Linked DNA regions of Robiginitalea biformata HTCC2501. Each later gene encodes a partner of the first gene's protein in a complex. Links are inferred from orthologs where the notes say so. Each region holds a gene or a part of one and is shown in the gene's direction. Other genes may lie near its edges.

The links.
Region 2: the proteins of accD (region 1) and RB2501_RS08830 are in contact, whole or in part, in a solved structure (PDB 8UXZ), measured with the Escherichia coli proteins. The link is inferred for Robiginitalea biformata HTCC2501 from one-to-one orthologs.

What each region holds. Positions count from the first base shown.
Region 1 is NC_013222.1:3,402,977-3,410,813, forward strand. Bases 1,909-4,841 are described here. They hold accD (acetyl-CoA carboxylase, carboxyltransferase subunit beta), read left to right. Parts: upstream 1,909-2,902; coding sequence 2,903-3,781; downstream 3,782-4,841. Other genes in these bases: fbaA (class II fructose-bisphosphate aldolase), read left to right, coding at 1,909-2,831; rpsO (30S ribosomal protein S15), read left to right, coding at 3,908-4,177; RB2501_RS15100 (polyribonucleotide nucleotidyltransferase), read left to right, coding at 4,369-4,841. Also shown: translocation and assembly module lipoprotein TamL, read left to right, coding at 1-1,708; more of fbaA, read left to right, coding at 1,764-1,908; more of RB2501_RS15100, read left to right, coding at 4,842-6,621; RB2501_RS15105 (sigma-70 family RNA polymerase sigma factor), read left to right, coding at 6,782-7,645.
Region 2 is NC_013222.1:1,955,903-1,963,587, forward strand. What follows is about bases 1,379-4,159. They hold RB2501_RS08830 (acetyl-CoA carboxylase carboxyltransferase subunit alpha), read left to right. Parts: upstream 1,379-2,182; coding sequence 2,183-3,136; downstream 3,137-4,159. Other genes in these bases: RB2501_RS08825 (LptF/LptG family permease), read left to right, coding at 1,379-2,093; dnaB (replicative DNA helicase), read left to right, coding at 3,304-4,159. In the rest of the region: tRNA guanosine(34) transglycosylase Tgt, read left to right, coding at 1-1,009; more of RB2501_RS08825, read left to right, coding at 1,011-1,378; more of dnaB, read left to right, coding at 4,160-4,860; RB2501_RS08840 (asparagine synthetase B), read left to right, coding at 4,976-6,178; RB2501_RS08845 (HAD family hydrolase), read right to left, coding at 6,248-7,048; RB2501_RS08850 (secondary thiamine-phosphate synthase enzyme YjbQ), read left to right, coding at 7,135-7,557; rplT (50S ribosomal protein L20), read right to left, coding at 7,651-7,685. UniProt on the Escherichia coli protein: Component of the acetyl coenzyme A carboxylase (ACC) complex. First, biotin carboxylase catalyzes the carboxylation of biotin on its carrier protein (BCCP) and then the CO(2) group is transferred by the carboxyltransferase to acetyl-CoA to form malonyl-CoA.

The sequences.
Region 1 (7,837 bases):
AAATATCCACATTTACCCGGACCACCGGTTCCAGGACGGCACACAGAAAGCGGATACCGTCCGGTACGACAACTACATCATCCATTTTGACGGTCGGCTGCGCTACAAACCCAAAGTCCTGGCCGATGCGATCTTCCTGGATCAGGACAGCGTCTACCGGGACATCGACCGGCTCAGGACCTACCGGCAAATCAGCAACCTGAACACCTTCCGGTACCCGAATATCGAACTGATCGAAGCCCCGGGGGACCGACTGGATGCAAACGTCTACCTGAGTGCGCGTCCCCGGAATTCCCTGGCAGTGGATTTTGACGTGACCCATTCCAACATCCAGCGCCTGGGCTTTGGCCTGGGAGCCTCCCTGATTACCCGGAATGTTTTCGGGGGGGCCGAAACCCTGAGCCTGTCTGCAAGGGGCACGTTCGGGCTGCTGAGCGATGATACCCAGGGAGAGGATTTCTTTTCGGAAATCGGCGGGGACATCAACCTGATTTTTCCGCGAATCTGGTTCCCGCTGGTAGACGGGGGCAATATCATCCCGTACTACATGCTGCCCAAAACCCGGATGACCGTAGGTACCAGTTTCCAGAAGAATATCGGCCTGGACAAGCAGACCCTCAATGCCGTATTGGGTTACAGCTGGTCCTCTACCGACTTCAAAAAACACCTGATTGAATTGCTGAACATCCAGTTTGTCCGCAACGTCAACCCGGACCGTTTTTTCAATGTCTACCAGAGCTCCTACGGCCGCCTGAACGATGTGGCGAGCGACCCGGAGTATTTGAACAACCCGGACCTGGCCGGGTTCTACGAACCCGGGGACACCCCCGAGGACCCGCCGAATCTGACCATCCCGGAAGGGACTACCGGGTTTACGGACGCCATCATCAACCAGGGGCTGGCGCCCACGGATTCGCAGGACTACGCAGATGTCTTCCGGGTAGAGGAACGCCGGCAGCGCCTTACGGAAAACAACCTGATTTTCACCTCCAACTACACCTACACGAAAAACTCCAAGACCGGGATCAACGACAATAGCTTTTACCAGATCCGCTGGAAATTGGAAGGGGCCGGCAACCTGCTGGCGGTCTTTACCAATATTGTTCCCTTTAACGAAAACGACTCGGGCAAAAAGCTCGTATTCGGCGTGCCTTTTTCCCAGTACCTGAAAGGGGAGTTCGATTTTATCCGGCACTGGGAACTCAATGCCACCGACGTTCTCGCCTTCCGCACCTTCATTGGCCTGGCGGTCCCATACGGGAATTCTGACGACATCCCGTTTGTCCGATCGTACTTCGGCGGGGGGTCCAACGACAACCGGGCCTGGTTCCCGTATTCCCTCGGACCGGGGAGTACCAGCAACCTGAACGACTTCAACGATGCGAATTTTAAACTGGCGATGAACCTGGAATACCGTTTCCCCCTGGTCGGCGACCTGAAAGCGGCCCTGTTCAGCGATGTGGGGAACATCTGGAATGTCTGGGACAGCGAAGACGACCCAGCCGCCACCTTCAACGGGTTCTCCTCCCTGGAGGAACTCGCCCTCGGGACGGGCTTTGGCCTCCGGTACGACTTTACCTATTTCGTCTTCCGGGCAGACCTGGGCTTCAAGACCTACAACCCGGCCGAACCCGTTGGAAAAAGATGGTTCCGGGACTACAATTTTGCCAACTCCGTACTGCAGATCGGAATAAATTATCCGTTTTAACGGGTATTATTATTACTTTTGTCGCAGCGAACTACCAACCCAAAAAACGCAAAACATGCCGCATTCCATCAAGCCGGGCGTTGCCACTGGTGAAGAAGTACAGGAAATATTCAGCTATGCAAAGTCCAAAGGCTTTGCCCTGCCAGCCGTAAACGTCATCGGCTCGGATACCATCAATGCAGTCCTGGAAACAGCTGCTGAACTCAAGGCACCGGTTATCCTGCAGTTTTCAAACGGGGGTGCCCAGTTCAACGCGGGGAAAGGCCTGTCCAACGAAGGGCAGCGCGCCGCCATCAAGGGGGCCATTGCCGGAGCCCGGCACGTGCACGAACTGGCCGAAGCCTACGGGGCAACGGTAATCCTCCACACAGACCACTGTGCCAAGAAACTTTTGCCGTGGATCGACGGCCTGCTCGACGCGAGCGAGGCGCATTTCAACGCCACGGGCAAATCCCTGTTCAGCTCGCACATGATCGACCTGTCGGAGGAACCCATCGAAGAAAACATCGCCCTTTGCAAGGACTACCTGGCCCGCATGAGCAAGATGAACATGACCCTGGAAATCGAACTCGGCATCACCGGAGGGGAGGAAGACGGCGTCGACAATACGGACGTGGACGACTCCAAGCTCTACACCCAGCCCGAGGAAGTGGCCTACGCCTATGAAGAGCTCTCCAAGGTAAGCCATCGCTTTACAGTAGCTGCCGCTTTCGGAAATGTACACGGGGTTTACAAGCCGGGAAATGTGAAACTGACCCCGAAAATCCTCAAGAATTCCCAGGAATTCATCAGCGAAAAATACAAGGTGGGCCATAACCACATCGATTTTGTCTTTCACGGCGGCTCGGGTTCCACCCTGGAGGAAATCCGCGAGGCCATCGGGTACGGGGTGATCAAAATGAACATCGACACGGACTTGCAGTACGCCTTCATGACCGGCGTACGCGATTATATGAAAGAAAAGGAGGGCTACCTCCAGGCGCAGATCGGCAACCCGGAAGGCGCCGATTCGCCCAACAAAAAATACTACGACCCCCGGGTCTGGCTGCGGGAAGGGGAAAAAACCTTTGTCGCCCGGCTCAAGAAGGCCTTCGAGGACCTGAACAACGTGGGCACGCTCTAGGCAGGCCTGCATCGGAATTGCGCGGGCATCCTTCGGGCATGCCCCGATACGTGGAATTGAAATAGCACATTATGTCATCCTGGTTCAAGAGAAAAGAAAAAGGAATACAAACCGCCACTGAGGAAAAGAAGGACACCCCCAGGGGCCTTTGGTACAAATCGCCCACAGGGAAAATTGTCGAATCCGAGGAACTGGCGAAGAACCACTACGTCAGCCCGGAGGACGACTACCATGTGCGCATCGGCAGCAAGGAGTATTTCCAGATACTTTTTGACGACAACAAATTCACCGAAATGGATGCCGGGCTTTCCTCCAAGGACCCGTTGAAATTCGAGGATACCAAGAAATACAAGGACCGGCTCAAGGAGGCCGAAAAGAAAACCGGGCTCAAGGATGCCGTCCGCACGGCCTACGGCAAGTCCATGGGCCGGGACCTGGTAATCGCCTGTATGGATTTCAGCTTTATTGGCGGATCCATGGGGAGCGTGGTCGGCGAAAAAATTGCCCGGGCTATCGATAAGGCTATCGAGAAAAAAGTGCCCTTTGTAATGATCTCCAAATCCGGCGGGGCCCGGATGATGGAAGCGGCCCTGTCCCTGATGCAACTGGCCAAGACCAGTGCCAAACTGGCTCAGCTGGCCGAAGCCGGATTGCCGTATATCTCACTATGCACGGACCCCACCACTGGCGGGACAACCGCATCCTATGCGATGCTTGGGGATATCAATATTGCCGAACCCGGGGCGCTGATCGGATTTGCAGGTCCGCGGGTGGTCAAGGAGGCCACCGGCAAGGAACTGCCCGAAGGTTTTCAGACGGCAGAATTCGTATTGGAACACGGCTTTTTGGATTTTATCGTCCATCGCCGGGAACTGAAAAAGAAAATCAACCTCTACCTGGACCTGGTACTCAACCAGCCGGTACGCGTGGAAGAAGTGCCGGAAGAATAAGCGGGAAGCCATTGGGACATAAAATTTCCCGGGACCGCCCGGATAGAAATCCTGAAATTATTCCTATCTTTGCGGCCTGATTGAAAATCAATCGGATACATAAAAATCATTTACAACAATATTGGCATGTATTTAACCAAAGAGAAAAAAGCCGAAATCTTTAAGAAATTCGGCGGATCGGACAGCAACACCGGCTCCACCGAGGGCCAGATTGCGCTGTTCACGGAACGGATCAACCACCTGACCGGGCACCTGAAGAAGAACCAGAAAGACTACAACACCGAGCGTTCCCTGGTTCGCCTGGTGGGTAAACGCCGCAGCCTGCTGGACTATCTGAAGAAAAAGGATATTGAGAAATATCGGAGCCTGATCAAGGAACTGAATATTCGTAAATAACTTATTGCAGGGGAGCCCGTCGGGCTCCCCTGTTTGTTTACCGGCGGCTTGCCCGCCACCCCGAAGTCCCTGCCTTTGCAGGGCAACATAAAAAGCTCACTTCCGGTTTTTCATTGGTCGACCTGCACAACACAACACCGCAGACCATTGTTTAACATTCTCCCGGTAGCTCGGGAGGCTAATTCCATTTTATGATTCCAGAAGCTTTTCAGGAGGTCATCGACCTCGGAGACGGTAGGGAGATCTCTATCGAAACCGGAAAACTTGCCAAGCAGGCCCACGGGTCGGTTGTGGTACGGTCCGGGAACTGTATGCTGCTTTGTACGGTTGTATCCAACTACAAGGCCAGCGATTTGGATTTTCTGCCCCTGACGGTAGATTACCGCGAAAAATTTCACGCGTCCGGGCGGTACCCGGGCGGATTCTTCAAGCGCGAAGCGCGTCCCAGTACCGGGGAAATCCTGGTCATGCGGCTGGTAGACCGCGTACTGCGCCCGCTCTTTCCTAAAAATTATCACTGCGAAACCCAGGTGATGATCCAGCTGATGTCCCACGACGACGACGTCATGCCGGATGCCATGGCCGGCCTGGCCGCCTCGGCTGCTATCCAGCTTTCGGACTTTCCGTTTGAATGCCCCATCTCCGAAGTACGGGTGGGCCGCGTGGATGGCGAATTCATCATCAACCCCACCCGGACCCAACTCGAGTCCTCGGATATCGACATGATTGTCGGGGCTTCCGAAGATTCCGTTATGATGGTAGAGGGGGAAATGGACGAAATCTCGGAGGAGGACATGACCGAGGCGATCAAGTTTGCCCACGAAGCCGTAAAAGTTCAGATCGCCGCGCAAAACCGGCTGGCCGACAAGGCAGGCCGCAAGGAAGTACGCGAATACGAAATCGAGGAGGAGAACGAAGCAGTTGAGAAGAAAATCCGCGATATCGCTTACGACAAGGCCTACGCCATTGCCAAGGCCGGTTCGGCCAAGCAGGAACGCAGCGCCGCGTTCAGCGAACTCAAGGAAGAGGTCCTGGCTGCCTTCAGCGAGGAGGAGCAGGAAGAATTGGGCGACCTGATCAAGAAATACTACTACAAGGTAGAGAAGGAGGCCGTCCGCAACCTGACCCTGGACGAGCAGATCCGGCTCGACGGCCGCAAGACCGACGAGATCCGGCCCATCTGGTGCGAGGTGGACTACCTGCCTTCTACCCACGGCTCCGCGATCTTCACCCGGGGGGAAACCCAGGCCCTGGCCACGGTAACCCTGGGGACTTCCCGCGAGGCAAACATTATCGACATGCCTTCCTTTGAAGGGGAAGAACGATTCTACCTGCACTACAACTTCCCTCCGTTCTCCACAGGGGAAGCCCGCCCGATCCGCGGGACGTCCCGTCGTGAGATCGGCCACGGAAACCTGGCACAACGGGCCCTGTCCCGCCAGGTACCGGAAGATTGCCCCTATACCGTACGGGTGGTATCGGAAGTGCTGGAAAGCAACGGATCCTCATCCATGGCAACGGTTTGCGCCGGAACCATGGCCCTGATGGATGCCGGGGTAAAACTCCGCAAACCGGTATCCGGGATCGCCATGGGGCTGATTTCCGATCCGGAGTCCGGTAAATATGCCGTATTGTCCGACATCCTCGGGGACGAAGACCACCTGGGCGACATGGATTTTAAAGTGACCGGGACGGCCGACGGCATCACCGCCTGCCAGATGGACATCAAAATCAAGGGGCTTTCCTATGAAATCCTGATCAAGGCGCTGAAACAGGCCCGGGACGGACGGCTGCATATCCTGTCCAAGCTGACAGATACCATTGCTGCCCCTGCCGAAGACGTGAAGCCGCATGCGCCGAAAATGGTGACCCGCATCATCCCGAACGAGTATATCGGGGCGGTCATTGGCAAAGGTGGCGAAGTGATCCAGGAATTGCAGAAAGAAACCGGCACTACCATCGTGATCAACGAAGACCCGGCAACCGGCGAAGGGATTGTTGAAATCCTCGGGACCGACCAGGGGGGTATCGACAAGGTTTTGGCCAAGATCGATTCCATCATGTTTACGCCCGAAGAAGGCAGCGTGTATGAGGTAAAAGTGATTAAAATGCTCGATTTTGGGGCCGTGGTGGAATACCTCGACGCCCCGGGCAACGAAATCCTGCTGCACGTTTCCGAACTCGCGTGGGAACGCACGGAAAATGTAGAGGATGTGTTGAGCATGGGCGACGTCTTTGACGTCAAATACATGGGCATCGACCCGCGTACCCGTAAGGAACGCGTTTCACGCCGGGCGCTCCTGCCCAAGCCGGAAGGCTGGGAGGAACGTCCCTCGCGTCGGGATGGCGGCCGTGGCGGAGATCGCCGTGGTGGCGGAGATCGCCGCGGCGGTGGAGACCGACGGGGCGGAGATCGCCGGGGCGGAAATCGGCGCCGCGATTGATCCCCAAACGTCTATTTAAACGTAAAACCCCTGGCAACAGGGGTTTTTTTATGCGTTTTAACCAAAAAATCAACTTTTTGTAACCCCTGTGTAACATTTGCACAATTTATACGTATAACTAATGCAGTAGGCACTATTTATATAGGATAAGGATCGATACATGAGACAACTAAAGATTACCAAGCAGGTTACCAATCGCGAAACCGCTTCCCTGGACAAATACCTCCAGGAGATCGGAAAAGTAGACCTGATTACCGCCGATGAGGAAGTGGAACTGGCCCAGCGCATTAAAGCGGGCGACCAGGCAGCTTTGGAAAAACTCACCAAGGCGAACCTCCGTTTTGTCGTTTCGGTAGCCAAACAGTACCAGAACCAGGGCCTGACCCTCCCCGACCTGATCAACGAGGGCAACCTGGGGCTGATCAAGGCAGCCCAGCGCTTTGACGAAACCCGGGGGTTTAAATTTATATCATATGCCGTTTGGTGGATCCGGCAATCCATCCTGCAGGCACTGGCGGAGCAGTCGCGGATTGTTCGCCTCCCCCTGAACAAAATCGGGTCGATCAACAAGATCAACAAGACGTTTGCATTTTTGGAGCAGGCCCACGAACGGGTACCCTCGGCAGAGGAGATTGCCAAGGAACTCGACATGACCGTGGAAGACGTAAAACAGTCCCTGAAAAACTCCGGGCGCCACGTATCCATGGATGCGCCCCTGATCGACGGGGAGGATTCCAACCTCTACGACGTACTCAGGAGTGGCGAATCCCCGAACCCGGATAAGGAATTGCTGCACGAATCCCTGCGCACGGAAATCGAACGTGCCCTGGAAACCCTGACCCCCCGGGAAGCGGATGTGATCCGCCTGTATTTCGGGCTGGCCGGGCAACATTCCATGACCCTGGAAGAAATCGGCGAAACCTTCGACCTGACCCGCGAACGCGTCCGTCAGATCAAGGAAAAGGCCATCCGCCGACTCAAGCATACCTCTCGTTCCAAGATACTTAAAACGTATCTCGGATAAGGGAGGAATACAAATTACATGTTAAATAAACGATAAATTGGAAATCTGGTATAAAGTTTGTAATTTGTAACCCACAACAGCAGTTATCATGACTGTTCGTTTTTTGATTGATGAATAAACTCCGGCTGATTACCGGAGTTTTTCATTTTAGGGCCCCTGAACAGGGCTTTTTCCCGTTTATGGGGCTGCCCT
Region 2 (7,685 bases), 1.4 Mb from region 1 along the record:
GGGGGTCCACCAGCGCGAATTGCGCAACGACGTTGACCCGGATGTGATCCTGGGGAACACCTACCACCTGTTTTTACGTCCCGGGATGGAGATCCTGGAGGCGGCCGGCGGGCTCCACCCGTTTATGGGCTGGGACCGCCCGATCCTCACAGACAGCGGCGGCTACCAGGTGTATTCGCTCTCGGGCACCCGGAAAATTAAGGAGGAGGGCGTAAAGTTCCAGTCGCATATCGACGGGTCCCGCCACCTGTTTACCCCGGAACGCGTCATGGAATTGCAGCGGAGCATTGGGGCGGACATCATCATGGCCTTTGACGAATGTACCCCGTATCCCTGCGATTACCGCTACGCGAAGCGCTCCATGGACATGACGCACCGCTGGCTGGACCGCTGTATGGCCCACCTGGAGGAGGCGCCCCCCCTCTACGGCTTTGACCAGCTGTTTTTCCCGATCGTCCAGGGGTCCGTCTACAAAGACCTGCGGAAGGCTTCCGCCGAATACATCGCGAATGCGGGTGCCCCCGGGAACGCCATCGGGGGCCTCTCGGTAGGGGAGCCGGCCGAGGAACTCTACGGGATGGCCGAGGTGGTCTGCGATATCCTCCCGGCGGAAAAGCCCCGCTACCTGATGGGGGTGGGGACCCCGGCCAACCTGCTGGAATGCATCGCCCTGGGGGTGGATATGTTTGACTGCGTGATGCCCACGCGGAACGCCCGCAACGGGATGCTTTTTACCTCCGAAGGGACCATCAACATCAAGAACAAGAAATGGGAGGCGGATTTTTCGCCCCTGGACCCGATGGGCCACACCTTTGTGGATACCGAGTACACCCGGGCCTACCTGCGGCACCTCTTTGCGGCCAATGAGTATCTTGGCAAGCAAATCGCCACGCTGCACAACCTGGGGTTCTACCTCTGGCTCGTCCGGGAGGCGCGCCGGCGGATTCTGGACGGCACTTTTGCCGGGTGGAAAAGCGAGATGGTGCAAAAACTGGATAAACGCCTGTGATATGCTGACGATCATCGACCGGTACATCCTGAAAAAATACCTGTCCACCTTCGGGCTCATGCTGCTGTTATTCGTGCCCATCGGCATTATGCTGAACCTGGCCGAGCAGATCGGCAAGATGATCGACAACGAGGCCCCCCTGGTGGAAATCCTGATCTATTACGGGAATTTCACCATCTATATCGGAAGCCTGTTATTCCCGATATTCCTGTTCCTCTCCATCATCTTTTTTACCTCCAAGATGGCCAATAACACGGAGATCGTGGCGATTTTGAGCTCCGGGGTTTCCTTCGGGCGGTTTTTGAGGCCCTACTGGATCGGCGCCAGCATCATCGCGGTGCTGATGTTCCTCATGGGGATGTTCATCGTCCCCTCGGCCAGCAAGGGCTTTAACGAGTTCAAGTTCAAATACCTGAAAAAAGGCTCCAAGGACCGGGTAACCAGCAACATCTTCAACCAGCTTGGGGAGAGCGACTACATTTACGTGAGCAGCTTTGACCCGGCCCGGCAGATCGGCTACAATTTTACCTACGAGCACTTTGGGGAGGACGGGGAACTCGAGTACAAGATTTCTTCGGCAAATATCCGCTGGCTGGAAGAGGACAGCCTCTACCGGCTCACGAGCTACACGCGCCGGAACCTGCGGGGCGACACGGAGATCGTGGAGACCCGGCGCCGCCTGGACACGCTGTTCGCCTTCCAGATAGACGACCTCACCCCGGTATCCTATATCGCCGAAACCAAGAACCTCTTTGAACTGAACCAGTTTATCGCCGACCAGCGGCGCAAAGGAGCCTCGAATGTGAATACCTACGTGATGGTCAAATACAAGCGGTGGGCCCTGCCCGTCACCGCCTTTGTACTCACCATTATCGGGGTGGCCGTCTCCTCGATCAAGCGGCGCGGCGGGATGGGGGTGAACCTGGCCTTCGGGATCGGGGTGGCCTTTATCTATATTTTTATGGACAAGGTTTTCGGGACGCTGGCCGAGCAATCCGGGTTCCCGCCCCTGCTGGCAGTGGGGATCCCGAATATATTCTTCCTGGTCCTCGGGTATTTTATGCTGCAGAAGGCCAAGCGGTAAGGTTGATATGGCGCAAGCTCCAGGCCGGATGTGCTTTTTTGCGAATATCGTTTATCTTTGCCCCGGAGAACCCCCTAACGGAACACTACATGGAATACCTGGATTTTGAACTCCCGATCAAAGAGCTCGAAGAGCAACTCGAGAAGTGTCAGATCATCGGTGAGGAAAGCGACGTGGACGTCACCGAAACCTGCAAGCAGATTGAGAAAAAGCTCGATGAGACCCGGAAGGAGATCTTCAAAAACCTGTCCCCCTGGCAACGGGTACAGCTCTCCCGCCATCCCAACCGCCCGTATACCATGGATTACGTCCGCGCCATTTGTGGGGATACCTTCCTGGAACTCCACGGCGACCGCACCGTGCGGGACGACAAGGCGATGATCGGCGGCCTCGGCAAGATCGGGGACCAGAGCTTTATGTTCATCGGCCAGCAGAAGGGGTACAACACCAAGACCCGCCAGTACCGGAATTTCGGGATGGCCAACCCGGAAGGATACCGGAAGGCGCTCCGCCTGATGAAGTCTGCCGAAAAGTTTGGCCTGCCGGTGGTCTCCTTTATCGATACCCCCGGGGCCTACCCGGGCATCGAGGCAGAGGAGCGCGGACAGGGCGAAGCCATCGCCCGGAACATCCTGGAGATGACCCGCCTGAAAGTCCCGATCATCGTAGTGATCATCGGGGAAGGGGCCTCGGGAGGCGCCCTGGGCATCGGCGTGGGCGATCGGGTGCTCATGCTGGAAAACACCTGGTACTCCGTAATTTCCCCGGAATCCTGCTCGTCCATCCTCTGGCGCAGCTGGGAATACAAGGAACAGGCTGCTGACGCCCTGAAACTCACCGCGGCGGATATGAAGCGGCTGAAACTGATCGACGAAATTGTCCGGGAACCCGCCGGCGGCGCACACAGCAACCGGGAGAAGGCTTTTGACATCGTGAGCAACAAGATTGCAAAGCACTATCAGGAGCTCAAAAAGTTATCACCAAAAGAGCTGGTCGAAACGCGCATGGAGAAATACAGTTCCATGGGAGTTTTCAAAGGCTGACAGGTCGCATCCCGCAGTTTCCGGTAAACCGGTCCGCGCGCTTTCCCGAAATTTTCGGTTATCAACATAAAACCGTAACTTATTAACAGTCCGATTGTGGACAGGCGGTGAATATCCCAAAACGGAGCGCCCTGTTAACTTAAGGTTAATTCCCTACTTTTATCCTCATGGAAAAATCGAGCCCGCTTGCCGGACGAAAAATTGGAAAAGCTGCCATCATCCCGTTGGAGAAAGGGAAGATACCGCCACAAGCAGTTGATTTAGAGGAAGTTGTGCTCGGAGCCATGATGATTGACAAAAAAGGGGTGGACGAGGTGATCGACATCCTGCACCCGGATGTCTTCTACAAGGACGCCCACCGGTACATCTACGAGGCCATCTTCAAACTCTTCGAATCTTCCGAACCGGTAGATTTATTAACCGTTTCGGCCCAATTGAAGCAGGATGAGCGGCTTGAGCTCGCCGGGGGCGATTTTTACCTGATTACCCTCACCCAGAAAGTGGCCTCATCGGCCCACATTGAGTTTCACGCCCGGATTATCCTCCAGAAGTACATCCAGCGCCAGCTGATCAAGATCTCCAACGAGATCATCGAGGAGGCCTACGACGAGTCCACGGATGTCTTTGACCTGCTCGACAACGCGGAATCCCGTCTGTACGACGTTACCCAGGGCAACCTGAAGCGGTCGGCCGAGACGGCCCAGAACCTGGTGATGCAGGCCAAGAAAAAAATCGAGGAAATCTCCAACAAGGAGGGCCTCAGCGGTATCCCGTCCGGTTTTGACAAGGTGGACAAGCTCACCTCAGGGTGGCAGCCGAGCGACCTGATCATTATTGCGGCACGTCCCGGTATGGGTAAAACGGCCCTGACCCTGTCCATGGCCCGGAATATCGCCGTGAATTCGAATATACCCGTGGCGTTTTTCTCCCTGGAGATGTCTTCCGTTCAGCTGATTACCCGTCTGATCTCTTCGGAAACCGGGCTCTCCTCCGAAAAACTTCGGACGGGCCGGCTCGAAAAACACGAATGGGAACAGCTCAACGTCAAGGTGAAGGCCCTGGAGAAGGCGCCGCTATTTATAGACGACACCCCATCGCTGTCCATCTTTGACCTGCGGGCCAAGGCGCGGCGACTGGCTTCCCAGCACAAGATCCGCCTGATCGTCATCGACTACCTCCAGCTGATGACCGGGGGCGCCAGCCAGAAAGGCGGCAACCGGGAACAGGAAATTTCCACCATTTCGCGGAACCTCAAGGCGCTGGCCAAGGAACTGGACGTACCGGTGATTGCCCTCTCGCAGCTGTCCCGTGCCGTGGAAACGCGTGGCGGCAGCAAACGCCCCATCCTCTCCGACCTGCGGGAGTCCGGGGCCATTGAGCAGGATGCGGATATCGTGTCGTTTATTTACCGCCCCGAATACTACAAGATCGACGAGTGGGACGACGAGGAACGCACCCCCACCCAGGGGCAGGCCGAGTTTATCGTGGCCAAGCACCGGAATGGCGGCCTCGATAATATTAGGTTAAAGTTCATTGCGCAACTGGGTAAATTTGATAATTTGGATGACTTTGATTCTCCATTCGAGTTTCAATCCAAGATGAATGCCGAGGGGGAGAACCCGTTCCAGGCCAAAGAATTCCCGAGTGCCGACCAGGCGTTTGGCAGTTCCATGAACGATCCTTCCCAGGGCGGACACCCGGAAGACGATGACGTACCTTTTTAATAGAATTTCCCTTAATTCCCTCCCCAAACGTTTCAAGAACATTGCGCTGTTGCGGATAACCCGGCCGGTTCTGTTGCTGGCCCTGCTGTTTACCTGCCTGGCCTCCCGGGGCTCGATGATCCTGATCCCCATGGACGCGGAGAGCCAGGAGAACCACCTGAAGGCCTACGGGATTACCTACTGGGTGCTCAGCAAGCAGCAAAAAGTGCAATGGCTGCTCAATTACCGGGGCGGCTCCTTCCTGCTGCCGGATGGGGAGCCCATCCGCAACGAATGCCGGATCCGAGGGGTTTCGTTTGAGGTGCTCAGCGATGCCCAGGCCCAATCCGTGCTCGACGGGATTGCCAGCCCTTCCCAGAACCAGGAGGCGGTAATCCTGGAGAAAGCTCCGAAGATTGCCGTGTATTCCCCCAAGGACAATGCCCCCTGGGACGATGCGGTCACCATGGTGCTCACCTATGCGGAAATCCCCTATGTAACCGTCTACGACCAGGAAGTCCTGGAAGACAAACTCCCGCTCTACGACTGGCTCCACCTGCACCACGAGGATTTTACGGGACAATACGGGAAGTTCTACGGGGCGTACCGCGCTGCCCCCTGGTATATCGAGGGGAAGCAGCAGGCTGAAGCCCTGGCCCGGCGGCTGGGGTATGAGAAGGTCTCCGAGGAGAAAGGGGCGGTGGCCATGAAGATCCGCAACTACGTCATCGGAGGCGGCTTTATGTTTGCCATGTGTTCGGCCACGGACAGCTTCGACATCGCCCTGGCAGCCCAGGGAGTGGATATCTGCGAACCCATGTTCGACGGGGACCCCTCCGAACCCAATTACCAGCAGCAACTGGATTATTCCAACACCTTTGCCTTTACGAATTTTACCCTGGAGCGCAACCCGCTCCGCTACGAATTTTCCTCCATCGACATGACCAGCAAACGGGAAGATGTGCCCCGGGAATCCGACTATTTTTCCCTAATGGACTTCTCGGCCAAATGGGACCCGGTACCTACGATGCTCTGCCAGAACCACACGGCCCTGGTGAAAGGGTTTATGGGGCAGACCACGGCCTTTACCCGTTCTGAGGTGAAGCCCACGGTTCTGGTGCTCGGCGAGAACCGGCTGAATGGAGAGGCCCGCTATATCCACGGAATCAAGGGCAGGGGCTTCTTTACCTTCTACGGGGGCCACGACCCGGAAGACTACCAGCACCGGGTGGGCGACCCGAAAACCGAGTTGGAGCTGCACCCGAATTCCCCCGGGTACCGGCTCATCCTGAACAATGTATTGTTTCCCGCGGCGCGGAAGAAGAAGCAGAAGACCTGAGTTTTCGGGTTTTCAGAGCGGCCCGGCCTGTCTGGCCAGCGCCGGCAATGCAACGGGCACGAAGTACGGTCAGAGTTGCTCCGCCAGCTGCTCCAGCACGTGTTCCACACCCTGTTCCGAGTTGCTCAGCGTCCGGTAGCGGGCGCGCTTAAGCACGTTCGGGTGCGCATTGGCCATGGCAAAACTAAAGTCCGAGAGTTCAAGCATTTCCAGGTCGTTGTTGTAATCCCCGAATACCATAACCTGCCCGGCGTGCACCCCGGCATCCCGCATCACTTGTGATAATGCATACCCTTTGTGGGCATTCGGGTGGGAGACATCCACCCAATTGGAGCCGGAGACCTTCACCTGCAAATCGGATTCCAGGTCCTGCAGGGGGGGGTAGATGTACTTCTCCGAGTTCTCAAAATGGTAAATGGCCACCTTCATGGCCGGGTCGTCCACGGCTTCCAACTCATCCACCACAGAAAATTCGGCATAGTATTCGGCCAGGACGCGGAGGAATTCCCCGGAATGTCCCCGGACGTAAGCCTTTCCGGCCGCACAAAGCACCGGGTGCGCCCCGTCGATGCGCCCGGCCCGGCCCAGGATCTCCCGCTGGCGGTCTGCGGGCAGGGGAGTGCTGAGCAGCGTCTTGTCCCCATCCCGCACCAGGGCGCCGTTCTCGGCGATAAACAGGATGTCCCCGGCAATGCGCTCCAGTTTGTCCACCATGCTGTGGTATTGCCGCCCGCTGGCGGCTACAAAACGGATCCCTTTTCCTTGCAGGTGGTGGAAGAGTTCAAAGAACCGGTCGCTCACCTGGTGTTCGGGGTTGAGGAGCGTGCCGTCCATATCGGTGACGACCATCCGGATATCGCGTAAGTCCATGGCTTCGGAGTTTAAGCTGCAAAGGTATTTTTTATCCGTACATTTCGGGTGCGGAAAGCATTGTTTAATTGTTATATCATCAAAAAATGATCTATATCCAACGCGAAATCCGCCTGAGGGCGCGGCCCAGGGGCTTCCACCTGGTAACTTCAGAAATCCTGGAGGCCCTGCCCGAAATCCGCTCCGTACAGACCGGCCAGTTGCAGGTCTTTATCAAGCACACCTCGGCCAGCCTCACCCTCAACGAAAATGCGGACCCCACGGTGCGGGGCGATTTTGAGCGGCATTTCAATACGATGGTCCCGGAGAATGCCCCCTATTACCAGCATACCCTGGAAGGCCCCGACGATATGCCCGCCCACATCAAAGCCTCTTTGTTGGGGACCTCCGTACACATGCCGGTTACCGGCGGCCGCCCCAACCTGGGCACCTGGCAGGGGGTTTACCTCTGCGAGCACCGGGACGCCGCTTCGGGTCGTTGGCTGGTGCTTACCCTAAGCGGGGTTTAGGGCATTTTGCCGGCTAACCAGGAACCAGGTCATGGGCATAAAAAAACCCCATCGCTGAGCGACGGGGTTTCCAGTGAGAAAGTTTCCGTAAATCTATTTGACCTTATCGACAATGGCCTTAAAGGCAT